DNA from 2 places in the Bradyrhizobium sp. UFLA03-84 genome. Region 1 is predicted to be linked to the other one. Evidence: predicted binding sites of a transcription regulator. Region 1 holds the regulator's gene; the other holds the start of a gene.
What was found. Region 1 encodes PhoB, which activates phosphate uptake and scavenging genes when phosphate is short. Its sites were predicted from a motif close to TGTCATNNANCTGTCAT; they were not measured.
Positions count from the first base shown of each region.

Region 2: a site for PhoB is predicted at 1,729-1,745, ahead of CK489_RS25815 (RNA degradosome polyphosphate kinase). Genes of this name have one in related genera too.

Region 1 covers NZ_NSJY01000003.1:490,232-498,226, forward strand. The annotation lists gene CK489_RS02325 (OpgC domain-containing protein) at 1-581, opposite strand, end outside; gene apaG (Co2+/Mg2+ efflux facilitator ApaG/CorD) at 855-1,253, shown strand; gene CK489_RS02335 (Hsp33 family molecular chaperone) at 1,332-2,333, opposite strand; gene argF (ornithine carbamoyltransferase) at 2,528-3,454, opposite strand; gene CK489_RS02345 (aspartate aminotransferase family protein) at 3,454-4,656, opposite strand; gene CK489_RS02350 (GcrA family cell cycle regulator) at 5,155-5,667, shown strand; gene phoB (phosphate regulon transcriptional regulator PhoB) at 5,854-6,564, opposite strand; gene phoU (phosphate signaling complex protein PhoU) at 6,625-7,344, opposite strand; gene pstB (phosphate ABC transporter ATP-binding protein PstB) at 7,452-7,995, opposite strand, start outside.
Region 2 covers NZ_NSJY01000014.1:903,175-911,169, reverse strand. The annotation lists gene purM (phosphoribosylformylglycinamidine cyclo-ligase) at 1-212, opposite strand, end outside; gene CK489_RS25825 (CDP-alcohol phosphatidyltransferase family protein) at 373-915, shown strand; gene CK489_RS25820 (P-loop NTPase family protein) at 1,010-1,687, shown strand; gene CK489_RS25815 (RNA degradosome polyphosphate kinase) at 1,820-4,024, shown strand; gene ppx (exopolyphosphatase) at 4,037-5,539, shown strand; gene CK489_RS25805 (quinone oxidoreductase family protein) at 5,614-6,570, opposite strand; gene CK489_RS25800 (LysR family transcriptional regulator) at 6,681-7,526, shown strand; gene CK489_RS25795 (acyl-CoA dehydrogenase family protein) at 7,665-7,995, shown strand, end outside.

The DNA.
Region 1 (7,995 bases):
TTCATCAGCCCCAGGATCAGCGGCAAGAACAGCATCAGCACGATATAGAGCGGCAGCACGTCCATGTTGACGGGGCGGAAGCGCAGCAGCAGCGCCTGCACGATGGTGACGTCGGGCTGCTTGAGGAAGTCCATGATCCCCATTTCCTCGCTGTACAGCGGGTTCTCGAACGAGGTCGCGACATAGGAGATCTCGGCGAGGAAGATCGTGAACAGGAAGACGTGCGCGACATAGATCTGCCAGACCCGGCGCAGGATGCGCGCGGTCGCGATCACGAAGCCGCCCTCCAGCATGGCGCGGCCATAGACGAAGGCCGCGGTGTAGCCGGAGATGAAGATGAAGATCTCGGTGGCGTCGGAGAAGCCGTAGTTGCGGATCGTCAGCCAGGTCAGGAGATTGGTCGGCAGATGATCGATGAAGATCAGCCACAGCGCGAGCCCGCGGAACAGATCCAGCCGCAGCTCACGCTCGCCGGTCACCGGCAGCGTGATCGCAGGCGCTTTCGCCTTGACCTCGGCGTTTGCCTCGGTCTTGGCGTCAGCCACCGGCGAACCGGCTATGGGATCGGCAATCGAGCTCATCAAACACCGTGTCGGCCGCGGACGCCCGCATGCCCAGTTGAAAAGATAATATCGGTCCGCGACTTGCCGACAAAGCGCAGAGTGCGGCGACATGCGGCCGCGCTTTAGAGCGGAACTATGTTGAAAGCGCGATGAACAGACTGTCCCCGGGACCGGGTTTTCACAGCCTGCCAGGCGATTGGTTCCGGCTGACCAATTGGCTATGATGGCGCCCTGATTGAGCGTGATCCGGTCGAAAGCGGATCACGCGCCACGACCATCGGATTGAGCTCTATGTACCGCGCCATTACCCGCCAGATCGAAGTCACTGTCGAGCCGAACTTCATGCCCGAGCGCTCGTCGGTCGACCGGCGCGAATATTTCTGGTCGTACAAGATCGTGATCGTCAATTCCGGCCCGGAAACGGTGCAGCTGCGGACGCGGCACTGGATCATCACCGACGCCACCGGCCGCCGTCAGGAGGTGCGTGGCGAGGGCGTGGTCGGCGAGCAGCCGGTGCTGGCGCCGGGCGAACGCTTCGAATACACCTCAGGCGTGCCGCTGCCGACGGCCTCCGGCTTCATGACCGGCAGCTACCAGATGGTCACCGAAGCCGGCGAGCGCTTCGAGATCGACGTGCCGACATTCTCGCTGGACAGCCCGAGCCCGGATGGGAAGAGGGTGCTCAATTAATCCCTGCCGTCATGCCACGCCACCGGATCTCGCCTTCGGCGAGCCCGATGACAGTGTTGCGCGTGGCGGGAAGCGCGCCTACTCGACGCCGGCTTCCTGCGGCGTGAACTCGTAGACCGACGAGCAGAACTCGCAGGTCACGACCACCTTGCCGTCCTTGACCATCTCGGCGCGATCGTTCGGCGCAAAGCTCTTCAGCATCGACGACACCGCATCGCGCGAGCAGGAGCACTGCGCGCGCAGCGGTTGCGGGGTGAAGACGCGAACGCCGCGTTCGTGGAACAGCCGGTAGAGCAGCCGCTCGCCGGAGAGATCCGGATCGATCAGCTCGACGTCCTCGACGGTTGATATCAGCGACTGTCCCTCGACCCAGGCGTCATCGTCCGGCACGGAGTGCGTGACCGTGCCCTCGGGCGCATCGCCGGGATGCAGATCGGCCTGCTTGGCACGCTCGGGCGCCTTGGGCAGGAATTGCAGCAGGATGCCGCCGGCGCGCCAGTGCAGCTTGCCGCCCTCGCCGCCGCGCATCTCCTCGCCGACCGCGAGCCGCACCCGCGTCGGAATCTGCTCCGAGCGCAGGAAATATTCGTGGGCCGCCTCTTCGAGGCCGCCGCCGTCGAGCGCGACCAGTCCCTGGTAGCGGCTGGTGTTGGAGCCCTGGTCGATCGTCATCGCAAGGTGGCCCTTGCCGAGCAGCTCGCCGGACGTCTGCCCAGGCTTGAGCTGCGCCGCGTCGTAGCGCGCATAGGCGCGCAGCCGGTCGGGCGCCTGGAAATCGACGATCAGCAGCGACACCGGGCCTTCGGTCCGGGTCTGCAGGATGAAGCGGCCCTCGAACTTGACTGTCGAGCCGAGCAGCGTGGTCAGCACGATGGCCTCGCCGAGCAGCTTGCCCACCGCCGGCGGGTAGTCGTGCTTGTGCAGGATCTCGTCGAGCGCGGGGCCGAGCCGGGTCAGCCGGCCGCGCAGGTCCAGCGCGTCGACCTCGAAGGCCAGCACGGCATCGTCGACAGGCACCGAAGACGGCGCGCGAACCGGCGCCTCGGTCGTGATTTTGATGTCGGGGGATTGTGAAACCATGGCGCTCTATCTGGGGTCTCGGACCGTGAAATAAAGGGGTTCACTCAGCGAGAGATCGTCGTCCCGGCGAAGGCCGGGACCCATAACCACAGGATTTTGTCGCCGCACAAGGTGTCTCCCCTTGTGCCCTTTCCACGGGCCGCGGCGTATGGGTCCCTGCTTTCGCAGGGACGACAACGCTTACAGATTTACAACTACGCGACTTCGTTAAAGCACCAGGCCAGAATGCCCTTTTGCGCATGCAGGCGGTTTTCCGCCTCGTCGAACACCACGGACTGCGGCCCGTCGATCACCTCGTCGGTGACCTCCTCGCCGCGATGCGCGGGCAGACAGTGCATGAACAGCGCGTCCGGCTTGGCGAGCGACATCAGCTTGGCGTTGACCTGATAGGGCTGCAGCACGTTGTGGCGGTGCTCGCCCTCCTTGTCGCCCATCGACACCCAGGTGTCGGTGACGACGCAGTCGGCGCCGCGCACCGCGGCTTCCGGGTCGGTGCCGAGCACGATCGGCGCGCCGGTCGCCTTGATCCAGTCGCGCATCGGCTTCTTCGGCGACAGCTCCGGAGGGGTCGCGACATTGAGCTGGAACTTGAAGCGCTCGGCGGCGTGCGCCCATGAGGCCAGCACGTTGTTGTCGTCGCCGGTCCACGCCACGGTCTTGCCCGCGATCGAACCCCGATTTTCCTCATAGGTCATGAGGTCGGCCATCACCTGGCAGGGATGCGAGCGCCGGGTCAGGCCGTTGATGACCGGCACGGTGGCGTGCGCGGCGAGCTCGAGCAGCGCGTCATGGTTGAGGATGCGGATCATGATCGCATCGACATAGCGCGATAGCACGCGCGCGGTGTCGGCGATGGTCTCGCCGCGGCCGAGCTGCATCTCGGCGCCGGTCAGCATGATGGATTCACCGCCGAGCTGGCGCATGCCGACGTCGAACGACACCCTGGTACGGGTCGAGGGACGCTCGAAGATCATCGCCAGCGTCTTGCCCTCGAGCGGCTTCCTGGCCTTCTCATGCGCCTTCAGCTTCGCCTTCATGGCGGCGCCGGCAGACAGCATGTTGCGCAGCTCGCCGAGCGGCAACTCGTTGATGTCGAGGAAGTGACGGACCGGCTTGCTCATCATCCGGCCTTCCTCGGCTGCGCCGCGGACAATGTCGCGCAGGCGCGCTCGAGCGAGGTGATCGACTGGTCGATCTCAGCCTCGGTCACGATCAACGGCGCGAGGAACCGCACCACGTTGTCGCCGGCACCGACGGTGAGCAGCTTCTCGTTGCGCAGCGCGGCGATCAGATCGCCCGACGGCACCACGGCCTTGACGCCGATCAGAAGGCCCTCGCCGCGCACCTCCGACAGCACGCCGGGATAGCGGTCGACCACGGAGGCGAGCTTCTGCTTGAGCAGCAGCGACATCTTCTGCACGTGCTCGAAGAAGCCGGGCTTGAGCATCACATCGAGCACGGCATTGGCGGCGGCGACCGCGAGCGGATTGCCGCCGAAGGTCGAGCCGTGCGAGCCCGGCGCCATGCCGGCCGCAGCCTGCGCGGTCGCCAGCACCGCGCCGATCGGGAAGCCGCCGCCGAGCGCCTTCGCCAGCGACATCACGTCGGGCGTCACACCGGTGCGCTTGTAGGCGAACAGCTCGCCGGTGCGGCCCATGCCGGTCTGCACCTCGTCGAATGCCAGCAGCAGGCCATGCTCGTCGCACAGGGCGCGCAATGCCTTGAAGAACGCCTGCGGCGCGCCGCGCACGCCGCCCTCGCCCTGCACCGGCTCGATCAGGATGCCGGCGGTGTGCGGGCCGATCGCCTTCTTCACCGCCTCGATGTCGCCATGCGGCACCTGGTCGAAGCCGTCCATCGGCGGGCCGAAGCCCTCGAGATATTTCGCCGAGCCGGTCGCAGCCAGCGTGCCGAGCGTACGGCCATGGAAGGCGCCTTCGAAGGTGATGATGCGGTAGCGCTCGGGATGTCCCTTGGAGAAGTGATAGTGGCGGACCAGCTTGATCACGCCCTCCATCGCCTCGGCGCCGGAATTGCAGAAGAACACGAAGTCGGCAAAGCTCTGCTCGCACAGCCGCGCGGCGAGCACCTCGCCGTCCGGGCTCTTGAACAGGTTCGACATGTGCCAGAGTTTGGTCGCCTGTTCCTGCAGCGCCTTGACCAGATGCGGATGCGCGTGCCCGAGCGCGTTCACCGCAACCCCCGAGGTGAAATCGAGATAGCGGTCGCCGTTGGTTGCGATCAGCCAGGCGCCCTCACCGCGCTCGAAGCCGAGATCGACCCTGGCGAAGACGGGGAGCAGATGCGACGAGGCGTTGGTCATGGCGTTCACTGCCGGTTTGAGGCCGACAATTGCCGCGCGCCTTGACGCCAGCGCAGCAACGGCCAGCTTCGGAAAACAAAACGGCCGCCTTTGCGGGCGGCACGTGGCCAACATTCTATGCTGCGGGGGGACCGTGTCAATCGCCAGGAGCCGCCCTTTTGGTGGCCTTTCTGCAATGCGCAGCGAGCGCAATCCGGAGCATTCCGGTGCGGTGGAAAAGCCTCATTACAATGCTTAACTGTGTGGGAACATGTGGACGCGCGGCCGCGGACTCTTGCGCCAGAGTCACGCCATATTGTAGCGTTTGGCCTGTCGGGTACGACATCTCGTGCGGCAGTACTGGACCCTCTAAGTAGCCTTTGTGTCTCGCGTAAACGTTCGGGCGCAACACCGTGCCCGGCGAGGGCTAAGGGATTCTGGCCGCAGGGATATTTGTCCAGATTTGGCTCGCAGCGCCGCTCCAATGACTGGCCGGCGCCATGCGAAAGGAAGAATGCGATGACGGTATTGACCTGGTCCGACGATCGCGTCGAGCAGCTGAAGAAGCTCTGGGAGTCTGGCCTTTCGGCCAGCCAGATCGCAGCGGAACTTGGCAATGTGACGCGAAACGCCGTGATCGGCAAAGTGCATCGGCTCGGCCTCTCCGGCCGCGCCAAGGCACCTTCGACGGCGGCGCCGCGGCAGCGCAAGGCGCGCCCCGCCCAGCACATGATGCGGGTGGCGCGCCCGGTCTCGCGCGGCAACACGGCGCTGGCGCACGCCTTCGAGGTCGAGATGGAGCCCGATCCGATCTCCTACGACAACGTGGTGCCGATGAGCCAGCGGCTGTCGCTGCTCGAGCTCAACGAGGCCACCTGCCACTGGCCGGTCGGCGATCCCTCGAGCCCGGAATTCTTCTTCTGCGGCGGCAAGGCGCTCGCCGGCCTGCCCTATTGCGCCCATCACTCGCGCGTCGCCTACCAGCCCGCCGCCGATCGCCGCCGGCCGTCGGCGAAGCCGCAGATCAAGTAAGCACTCGGGAAACCAGCCTGGACTGCAAAACAAATCCCCGCGCAAGCGGGGATTTTTTTGTGCCGAGTAGCTCTTCATGGAGCCAACAAGGCGAGGTCTACATCACCGGCGTCGTCCCGGCCTAGTGCGCAATTGCGCACTAGGCCGGGACGACGCGTGTTGTGGCTTGAGATTGCCCCGCGGCCGTTACGGCTGCGGCTCGGCCTTTGCGAAGCGGTCGTCGAGCGCATAGCCGGCGCCGCGCACGGTGCGGATCGGGTCCTGCTCACGGCCCGGATTGAGCAGCTTGCGCAGGCGGCCGATGTGCACGTCGACGGTGCGCTCGTCGATGTAGATGTCGCGGCCCCAGACGCTGTCGAGCAGCTGCTCGCGGCTGAACACGCGGCCCGGATGCTCGAGGAAGAACTCAAGCAGGCGATATTCGGTCGGGCCGAGATCGATCGGACGACCCGAGCGCGCCACACGGCGCTTCTCGCGGTCGAGCTCGATGTCACCATAGGTCAGCACGGTCGCAAGCCGTTCCGGGCTCGCGCGGCGCAGCAGGCCCTTCACACGGGCCAGCAGTTCCGGTACCGAGAACGGCTTGACGATGTAGTCGTCGGCGCCGGTGGCCAGCCCGCGCACGCGCTCGCTCTCCTCGCCGCGTGCGGTCAGCATGATGATCGGAAGCTGCTTGGTCTCGGGCCGCGCCCGCAAGCGACGGCACAGCTCGATGCCGGACAGGCCCGGCAGCATCCAATCGAGCACCACGAGGTCAGGAACGCGCTCCTTCAGGCGGGTGTCGGCGTCGTCGCCGCGCCCCACTGTTTCGACATCGTAGCCTTCCGCATCGAGGTTATAGCGCAACAGCGTCGTCAGCGCTTCCTCGTCTTCGACTACCAGAATGCGTGCGCTCATCGGTCTAAGTTCTTTCTGTGTGGTGATCCGTTGCCCTGACGCAAACCGAAACGCCGTCGACTATGTGTTACCCGGCACCGTGGTGGCAAAGTTGGTCATGTCACCCTTCGGGCGCTTGTCGGTGATCTGCTGGCCTTCGATCATGTAGAACACCGTCTCTGCGATGTTGGTGGCGTGATCGCCGATCCGCTCGATGTTCTTGGCGCAGAACATCAGATGGATGCAGAACGAGATGTTGCGCGGATCTTCCATCATGTAGGTGAGCAGTTCGCGGAACAGCGAGGTGCAGATCGCGTCAACCTCCTCGTCACCCTTCCAGACATTCATCGCCGCCGGCAGATCGTGCGCGGCATAGGCGTCGAGCACCGACTTGACCTGCGACAGCACGAGATCGGTCATGTGCTCGAGGCCGCGGATCAGCTTCAGCGGCTGAAAATCGCTTTCCAGCGCCGCGACGCGCTTGCCCATGTTCTTGGCGAGATCGCCGATCCGCTCGAGGTCGGTGGCGACGCGCATCGCGCTGACGATTTCGCGCAGGTCGATCGCCATCGGCTGGCGGCGGGCGATCGTCAGCACAGCGCGCTCTTCGATGACGCGCTGCAAATTGTCGATCTCGATGTCGGCGGCGACCACGCGCTTGCCGAGCGCGACGTCGCGGCGGATCAGCGCGTCGACCGACTCGGTAATCATCCGCTCGACGAGGCCGCCCATCTCGGCGACCAGGCGGGTCAACTCCTGCAGGTCGCTGTCAAATGCCTTGGCGGTATGTTCAGAAGCCATCGCTTGTCTCCCCTCAATCATGATCCCGGGGATCATGATTTCGTGTCCTGAATTTTAGCATGATCCGATCGGAAAACCGGTCTCCACTTTTCCGGATCATGCGCCGGTCAACCGAACCGGCCGGTGATGTAGTCCTGGGTGCGTCGATCGCTCGGCGAAGTGAAGATCTTGTTGGTGTCGTCGAACTCGATCAGCTCGCCGAGATACATGAAGGCGGTCTTGTCGGAGACGCGCGCCGCCTGCTGCATGTTGTGGGTGACGATCGCGATCGTGTAGTCCTCGGAGAGCTCCTGGATCAGCTCCTCGACCTTGGCGGTCGAGATCGGGTCGAGCGCCGAGCAGGGCTCGTCGAACAGGATCACCTCGGGGCGCACCGCGACGGTGCGCGCGATGCACAGGCGCTGCTGCTGCCCGCCGGAGAGCGACAGGCCGGAGGCGTTCAGCTTGTCCTTGACCTCGTTCCACAGCGCACCGCCGCGCAGCGCCTTCTCGACCCGGTCGTCCATCTCGGACTTCGAGATCTTCTCATAAAGGCGGATGCCGAAGGCGATGTTCTCGTAGATCGTCATCGGGAACGGCGTCGGCTTCTGGAACACCATGCCGACCCGCGCGCGCAGCAGATTGAGGTCGAGCTTGGGATCGAGGATGTTG
Region 2 (7,995 bases), on a different contig from region 1:
GTGCCGACGCCATCGGTCGCGGCCACCAGGACAGGATCCTTGAAGCCCGCGGCCTTGAGGTCGAACAGCCCGCCGAATCCGCCGATCTCGGCGTCCGCGCCGGGCCGTGCGGTGGCCCGTACCATCGGCTTGATCAGATCGACCAGACGATTGCCGGCGTCGATATCGACGCCCGAATCCGCGTAAGTGAGCCCGTTTTTGCGCTCGGTCATGCCCAATTCCAGATGATCAGGGGCTGGTTACGAGGAATTCCGCCCCCGCGCAATGGCTCGCGGCGATGCTGCCGCGATACTATGTAGATAACACAAGGCCGCAGCTGAAAAGAGCCGGATATCGAGTAAAATCAGGCTTCTAGCCGGGAAGCGATTCAAGTTGAGCATTCCGAACATCATTACCCTCGGCCGCATCATCCTGGTGCCGGTGATCGTCTGGGCCATCGTGTCCAGCCAGATGGAGATCGCATTCGCGATCTTCGTGATCGCCGGCGTCTCGGACGCGGTCGACGGTTTCCTTGCCAAGCGCTTCAACATGACGAGCGAGCTCGGCGCCCTGCTCGACCCGCTCGCCGACAAGGCGCTGCTGGTGTCGATCTATGTCGCGCTCGGAATCTGGGGCGCAGTGCCGCGCTGGATCGTAATTCTCGTGGTGTCGCGCGACATCATGATCGTCTCCGCCGTGATTGTGTCATGGTTGTTCGACAAGCCGGTCGAGATGAAGCCGCTGATGGTGTCGAAGCTGAACACGGTGGCGCAGGTCGGCTTCGCGGCGTTGGTGCTGGCCTCGCTCGGCTTCGGCTTCGAGCCGCATCCCTACGACTGGATCCTGATGGGCCTGGTCACGATCTTTACTTTGGGTTCGGTGTCCCTCTATCTCGTGGAGTGGGTGCGGCACATGAGCACGATCGAGGCTCGGTAGGCACGATCCGGAAAAGTGGAAACCGGTTTTTCCGCGACAAACGCGAAGCGTTTGCGCAGGGATCATGCTAGAATGAAGTGGTTTGGAGACTTGCGTGGCCGGTAGCGTTCAACCTCGTCAATTGGCCTTGGCCCTGCCGCACGAGGAGAAACTGACCCGCGACGATTTCCTCGAGGGGCCCGCCAACGAAGCCGCGCTGGCACTGATCGACGGCTGGCCCGACTGGCCGAACCGAATCATGCTGCTGGTCGGGCCCGGCGGCTCAGGCAAAAGCCACCTCGCCGCGATCTGGGCCGAGAGCGCCGGCGCCCGCTCGACCGCGGCGCATGCGCTGACGGCAGAGGCGGTGCCGACGGCGCTTGCGACCGGCGCGCTGGTGATCGAGGATCTGCGGCCGTCGGATTTCGACGAGCGCGCGATGTTTCACCTGATGAATCTGGCGCGCCAGGACGATGCCTTCGTTTTGATCACGGCGCGCGTCCCGCCGTCGGCATTCGAGATCGAGCTGCGCGATCTGCGGTCGCGGCTTCGCGCGGTGCCGATCGTGACGCTGCTGCCGCCCGACGACCAGCTGTTCCGCGGCCTGATCGTCAAATTCTGCGCCGACCGCCAGATGAGCGTGGACGAACCGCTGGTCAGCTACCTGACCAACCGGATCGAGCGCTCCTATACCGCCGTCCGCCAGGCGGTCGAGCTGCTCGATACCGAGGCGCTGCGGCTCGGCCGGCCGGTCACCCGGGCGCTGGCGGCGGAGCTGTTGCGGGACGCCTGACCCGACCTGCGGCTTGACGGCGCGGGCGGGCGGAACATCAATGTCATCGAAACGTCATCGCAATATCACATGGTCTCTGCGGCCTTCGGCTAGACCGCTCCGGCCCCCTGCCCCGAATTGGACCAGCACTTGATGGACTCCGCACAAGCAACTGAAATCAAAGAGAAAGAGGCGGAGCTCCCGCCCGTCCCCGCGATCGCGAGCAGCCCCGAGCGCTTCATCAACCGGGAGCTCTCCTGGCTGCACTTCAACCGCCGGGTGCTCGAGGAATCGGTCAACACAGGCCATCCCGTGCTGGAGCGGGTCCGCTTCCTGTCGATTTCGGCGAACAATCTCGACGAATTCTTCATGGTGCGCGTCGCCGGCATCAAGGCGCAGGTCCGCGAGGGTATCGCCGAGCGCAGCCCGGACGGCCTGCTGCCGGCCGAGCAGCTCGTCATGATCAACAAGACGGTGTCGCAGCTCGCCTCCGACCAGCAGGCGATCTGGAGCGACCTTCGTGACATCCTGTCCAAGGTCGGCATCCAGCTAGTCGATGGGCGCGACGTCACCAAGTCCGAGCGCGCCTGGATCGAGGATCACTTCCTCCACAACATCTTTCCGCTGTTGACCCCGCTGGCGATCGATCCGGCGCATCCCTTCCCGTTCATCCCGAACCTCGGCTTCACGGTCGCGCTGCAGCTGTCGCGGATCTCCGACGGCAAGGCGATGAACGCGCTGATCCGCATGCCCGGCAAGATCGACCGCTTCATCCGTATTCCCACCACAAAGGAAGGAGCTCCGGCGCGGCTGATCACGCTCGAGCAGGCCACTGGTCTGTTCATCGGCCGCCTGTTCCCCGGCTACACCGTCAAGGGCCAGGGTGCATTCCGCATCATCAGGGACTCCGAGCTCGAAATCGAGGAAGAGGCCGAAGACCTCGTGCGCCTGTTCGAGACCGCGCTGAAGCGCCGCCGGCGCGGGTCGGTGATCCGGCTCGAGATCGAGGCCTCGATGCCCGAAGAGCTGCGCATTTTCGTGCAGCACGCATTGTCGGCAGCCGACGATGAAGTGATCCTGGTCGACGGCGTGCTGGCGATGAACGAGCTGTCGCAGCTCACCCGCCTCAATCGCCCCGACCTCGAATTCCCGCCCTACGTGCCGCGCCACCCCGAGCGCGTGCGCGACCATGGCGGCGATATCTTCGCTGCCATCCGCCAGAAGGACCTCGTGGTCCACCACCCCTACGAATCCTTCGACGTCGTCGTCCAGTTCCTGCAGCAGGCTGCGCGCGATCCCGACGTGGTCGCGATCAAGCAGACCCTCTATCGCACCTCGAACAACTCGCCGATCGTGCGTGCGCTCGCCGAGGCCGCCGAAGCCGGCAAGTCGGTGACCGCGCTGATCGAACTCAAGGCGCGCTTCGACGAGGAAGCCAACATCCGCTGGGCGCGCGACCTCGAGCGGGCCGGCGTGCAGGTGGTCTACGGCTTCATCGAACTGAAGACGCATGCCAAGCTGTCGATGGTGGTGCGCCGCGAGGGCGGCAACCTCACGACCTATGTGCACACCGGCACCGGCAACTATCATCCGGTCACCGCGCGCATCTACACCGACCTCTCCTACTTCACTTCGGATCCGATCATCGGTCGCGACGTCGCGCGGGTCTTCAACTACATCACCGGCTATGCCGAGCCGAGCGACATCGAGAAGATGGCGGTGTCGCCGCTGACGCTGCGCAAGCGGATCATCGAGCACATCCATGGCGAGATCGCCCACGTCAAGCACGGACGGCCGGGCGCGGTCTGGATGAAGATGAATGCGCTGGTCGACCCCGACATCATCGACGCGCTGTACGAGGCCTCGCAGGCCGGCGTCTCGGTCGAACTCGTGGTGCGCGGCATCTGCTGCCTGCGGCCCGGCCTCCCGGGATTGTCGGAGAACATCCGCGTCAAATCGGTGATCGGCCGGTTCCTGGAACACGGCCGAATCTATTGCTTCGGCATGGGCCAGGGCCTGCCGAGCACAAAAGCTGCTGTGTATATCTCGTCCGCCGACATGATGCCGCGCAACCTCGACCGCCGCGTCGAGGTTCTCTGTCCGCTGCAAAATCCTACGGTGCATCAGCAGGTTCTCGAACAGATCATGGTCGCGAACCTGAAGGACACCGAGCAGAGCTGGCAATTGTTGCCCGACGGATCGTCAACGCGTATGAAGGCCGCGAAGGGCGAAGAGCCCTTCAACCTGCATGACTATTTTATGACAAATCCGAGTCTGTCCGGCCGTGGTAAGTCTCTCAAGGAATCTTCACCGCGCCGTCTCACGCGTCGCAACGAGCGTCAGCAGCCATCGTCTTAAGGGGGCCTACCGGTGAAGCGGCCGCGGAAGCGCGCTTCCAGCGTCGCTGTGATCGATATCGGCTCGAACTCGGTTCGTCTCGTGGTTTACGAGTCGATGGCGTGCAGCCTCATCACGATCTTCAACGAGAAGGCGCTGTGCGGGCTCGGGCGCGAGGTGCAGAGCACCGGCCTGCTCGCAATCGACGCGGTCAACAAGGCGCTGACCGCGCTGCGCCGCTTCCGCGCGCTGTGCCGGATCCAGCAGGTCGGCCGCGTCTATGCGATCGCGACCGCGGCCTGCCGCGACGCCAAGAACGGTCCGGACTTCATCGCCAAGGCCGAGCGCATCTGTGGCGCCAAGATCGAGATTCTCACCGGACCGCGTGAAGCGAAGCTGTCGGCGCTCGGCGTCGTCTCGGGCGTGCACAATCCGAACGGCATCGTCGGCGATCTCGGCGGCGGCTCACTCGAACTGATCGACGTCAAGGGCAACCGCGTGCGCAGCGGCGTGACGCTGCCGCTCGGCAGCCTCGCGCTGCAGGACCTCTCGAACAAATCGCTCAAGCGCGCGGAACGCATCGTCAAGAACGAGCTGCTCGGCGTTGCCCAGCTCAAGACCGGCCGCGGCCGCACCTTCTACGCGGTCGGCGGCACCTGGCGTGCGCTGGCGCGCATCCACATCATCCAGAGCGGCTACCCGCTCAAGGTGATGCACGGCTATTCGATCCCGGCCGCCGATGCGCTCGACTTCGCGCAGCGGCTGCGGCGGCTGGCGGCCACCAACATGCTGGCCAATATCGAATCGATCGCCGATGCGCGGCGGCCGCTGCTGGCCTACGCCGCGCTCGTGCTCGAATACATCATCCGCGTGGCCCAGCCGAAGACCATTGTGTTCTCGACCTTCGGCGTGCGCGAGGGCCTGCTCTACGAGATGCTGCCGCCGGCCGAGCGCGCCAAGGACGGCCTCGCCTGCGCCGCGCAGAACCTCAACGAGCTGCTGTCACGCTCCGCCCGCCACGCCAAGGAGCTGACTGCCTGGACCGACCGCCTGGTGCGGGTCGTCAGGCTGCGCGAGACCGAGGAGGACCGCAGGCTGCGTCACGTCGCCTGCCTGCTCTCCGACATCGGCTGGCGCGTGCATCCCGATCACCGCGGCGAGGAAACCCTCAGCCTGATCATGAACGGCAATTTCGGCTCGATCACGCATCAGGGCCGCGCCTTCGTCGCGCTCTCGGTGTTCTATCGCTATGCCGGCCTCAGCGAGGAGAACGAACCGCCGCCGCAGATCCGCTCGCTGGTGACGCCGGCGATGGACGAGCGTGCGCGCGTGCTCGGCGCCGCGTTCCGGGTCGCGCATCTGATCACGGCGGCGCGCACCGGCGTGCTGCCGGCGACCCATTTCCGCACCCAGGGCCGCAAGCTGATGCTGGTGTTCGAGCATCGGATGGTCGATCTGGTCGCCGATCGCGTCGGCAGCCGCTTCAGGCAGTTGGCGCGGCTCGTCGGGCGCGCCGGCTCGATCGTGCGGCGCTAGGAGCGTTCCCGACACCACCAGGATCGAACCGGGCTTCCTTGTCGGATGATTCAATTCGAGAGCTGTGGCGGTCGTTACGGCCTGAGCAAAATGGACCCGACGGTTGCACCTTGCTCGAGACGGAGATGCGCTTTGGCAGCGTCGCCCAGTGGAAGCTCGGCGCCGATCTTGATCTTCAGGCCGCGTCCGAGTTGCTCAAACAAGGCGGCCGTAGCGCGGGCGTAGGAATTTGGATCGCTGGCATAGGCAAAGAAGCTGGGCCGCGCGAGCGACAATGACCGACGGGGTCCCAACTCGCCGAGCGCGATCGCCGGCAAAGAGCCGCTGGCCTGGCCGACGCTGATGATGCTGCCGAACGGCTTCATCGCATCGAGCGTCCGTATCAACGTTTCACCGCCCACCCCGTCATAGGCGATGTCGACGCCGCCGCCATCGGTTAGACGCCGAACCTCCGCGACGAAATCCGTCTCGCGATACTGGATCGCGTGATCGAGCCCGTGGCTGCGCGCAAGCTCTGCCTTGTCGGGGGAGCCGACCGTACCGATCACAGTTGCGCCGAGCCGCTTTGCCCACTGCGTGAGGATCAACCCGAGTCCTCCCGCGGCGGCGTGCACGAGCACCACCATGCCCTGACGGACCGGGCAGACGCGATCGAGCAACATGTGCGCAGTGATGCCGCGCAACATGGCGGCCGCTGCGGTCTGGTCATCGATCCCGTCGGGAATGCGCACCAGCCTGCTGGCCGGCAGGTTGCGCGCTTCGGCATAGCCGCCGAGCGGCAGGCCGGCATAGGCGACACGATCGCCGATGCGAAACGCCTCGACCTCGGTCCCGACAGCTTCCACGATGCCGGCACCCTCGACTCCGAGGACGGCGGGCATGCTGGGTACGGGATAAAGCCCCATGCGCTGGTAGATATCGACAAAGTTAACGCCGATCGCGGTTTGACGCAGCCGCACCTCATCGGCGGCCGGATGTGGAAGGTCCGCGCGAACGGGCGCGAAGACGTCGACGCCGCCGGGCGCGGTCATGGCAATGCTCAGGGTCATTGGTGGTCTCCAGATGGTGAGGCCAACCTAGGGCGACCGCCTGCGCGCAAGAATTCCTTATCTCCGCGCAGTTTCTGTGCAAAAATTCGCACATGGATTGGGATGACCTGCGTTTCTTTGCCGAACTGGTGCGCCAGGGCAATCTCTCGGCCACCGCCCGCCGGCTTCGCGCCGACCATTCGACGGTCGCCCGACGTATCGACAGCCTGGAGCGCGCGCTCAAGATCAAGCTGTTCGATCGCCTGCCACGCGGATATGTGTTGACGGCCGAAGGCGAACGTATCGCCGAACGCGTCGGCTCACTCGAAGAAGCTGTCTTCTCGATTCAACGCCTCGAAGGCGGTGAGGCTGCGATCAATGGCCGGGTTAGGATCAGCGCGCCGCCTGCGTTCGCAAGCCTCTGGCTGGTTCCTCGGCTTGCGGCTCTGGGCCGGGATCATCCCGGTCTCGTTCTCGACGTTCTCGGTGCTACCGCCGCAGCGAGCCTCGCCCGCCGCGAAGCCGATATTGCGTTGCGGCTGTCACGCCCCGAGGACAGCGGCTTGACGATCCGGAACCTGGGCCACCTGCGATACGGCATCTACGGTGCGCACGCTTATCTCGACGAGGTCGCCGAGCCAGATCGGGTCTTTCTCGCCTATGACGAAGCGCTTGACGCTTCTCCGCAGCAACGCTGGTTGCGCAAGTTCGCCGGAGATCGGCCCATCGTGATGCTTGCCAACGATCTGGTGTCCCTGATTTCGGGTGCCCGCGCCGGGATGGGGCTCGCCGCCGTACCCCACGTACTCGCGGCGGACTGCAAGGAGCTCCGCTGCGTGGCTGAAAGCGAGGAAGCCACGCGCCAATTGTGGCTCGTCTATCACCCCGACATCGGCCGCTCGGCACGGATCCGCGTCGTGATCGATCACCTCGTGACCATAACCCAGTGCCTGAGGTGAGCCGGGACATCTCGTAGCCACACTTCTGCGCGTTTGCGCACAGGAACTGCGCACAGATCGGCAGTTCTCCTCCGCACCACCGCGATGCACAGGTCGCTCGCAGGCAAATGCCGGTCTCGCAAAGGAGGACGATTCGAAATGGCGAACGTATCGCTTGTGGAACATGACGCCGCCGAACAGGTATGGCTGCTGCCGGAAGTACTGCATGGCAAGGACACTTCGAGCCCGGCGGACTTCCTGGCACTCGACCTGCTGCTCACACCTGCGGAGCGCAGCGAACGCGATGCCGTGAGGCAGTTCGTCGAAACAGAGCTGAAGCCCCATACACGGGATTGGTTCAAGACAAGGCCGCCCCTTCGCGAACTGACGAAGCTGTTCGGCCGGCACCGGATGTTCGGCAGATTGATCGGGGAATCTGCCGCCCGGATCCCGCCTGCAGTCTCGTTCGGCTTGCAGATGCTCGAGCTCG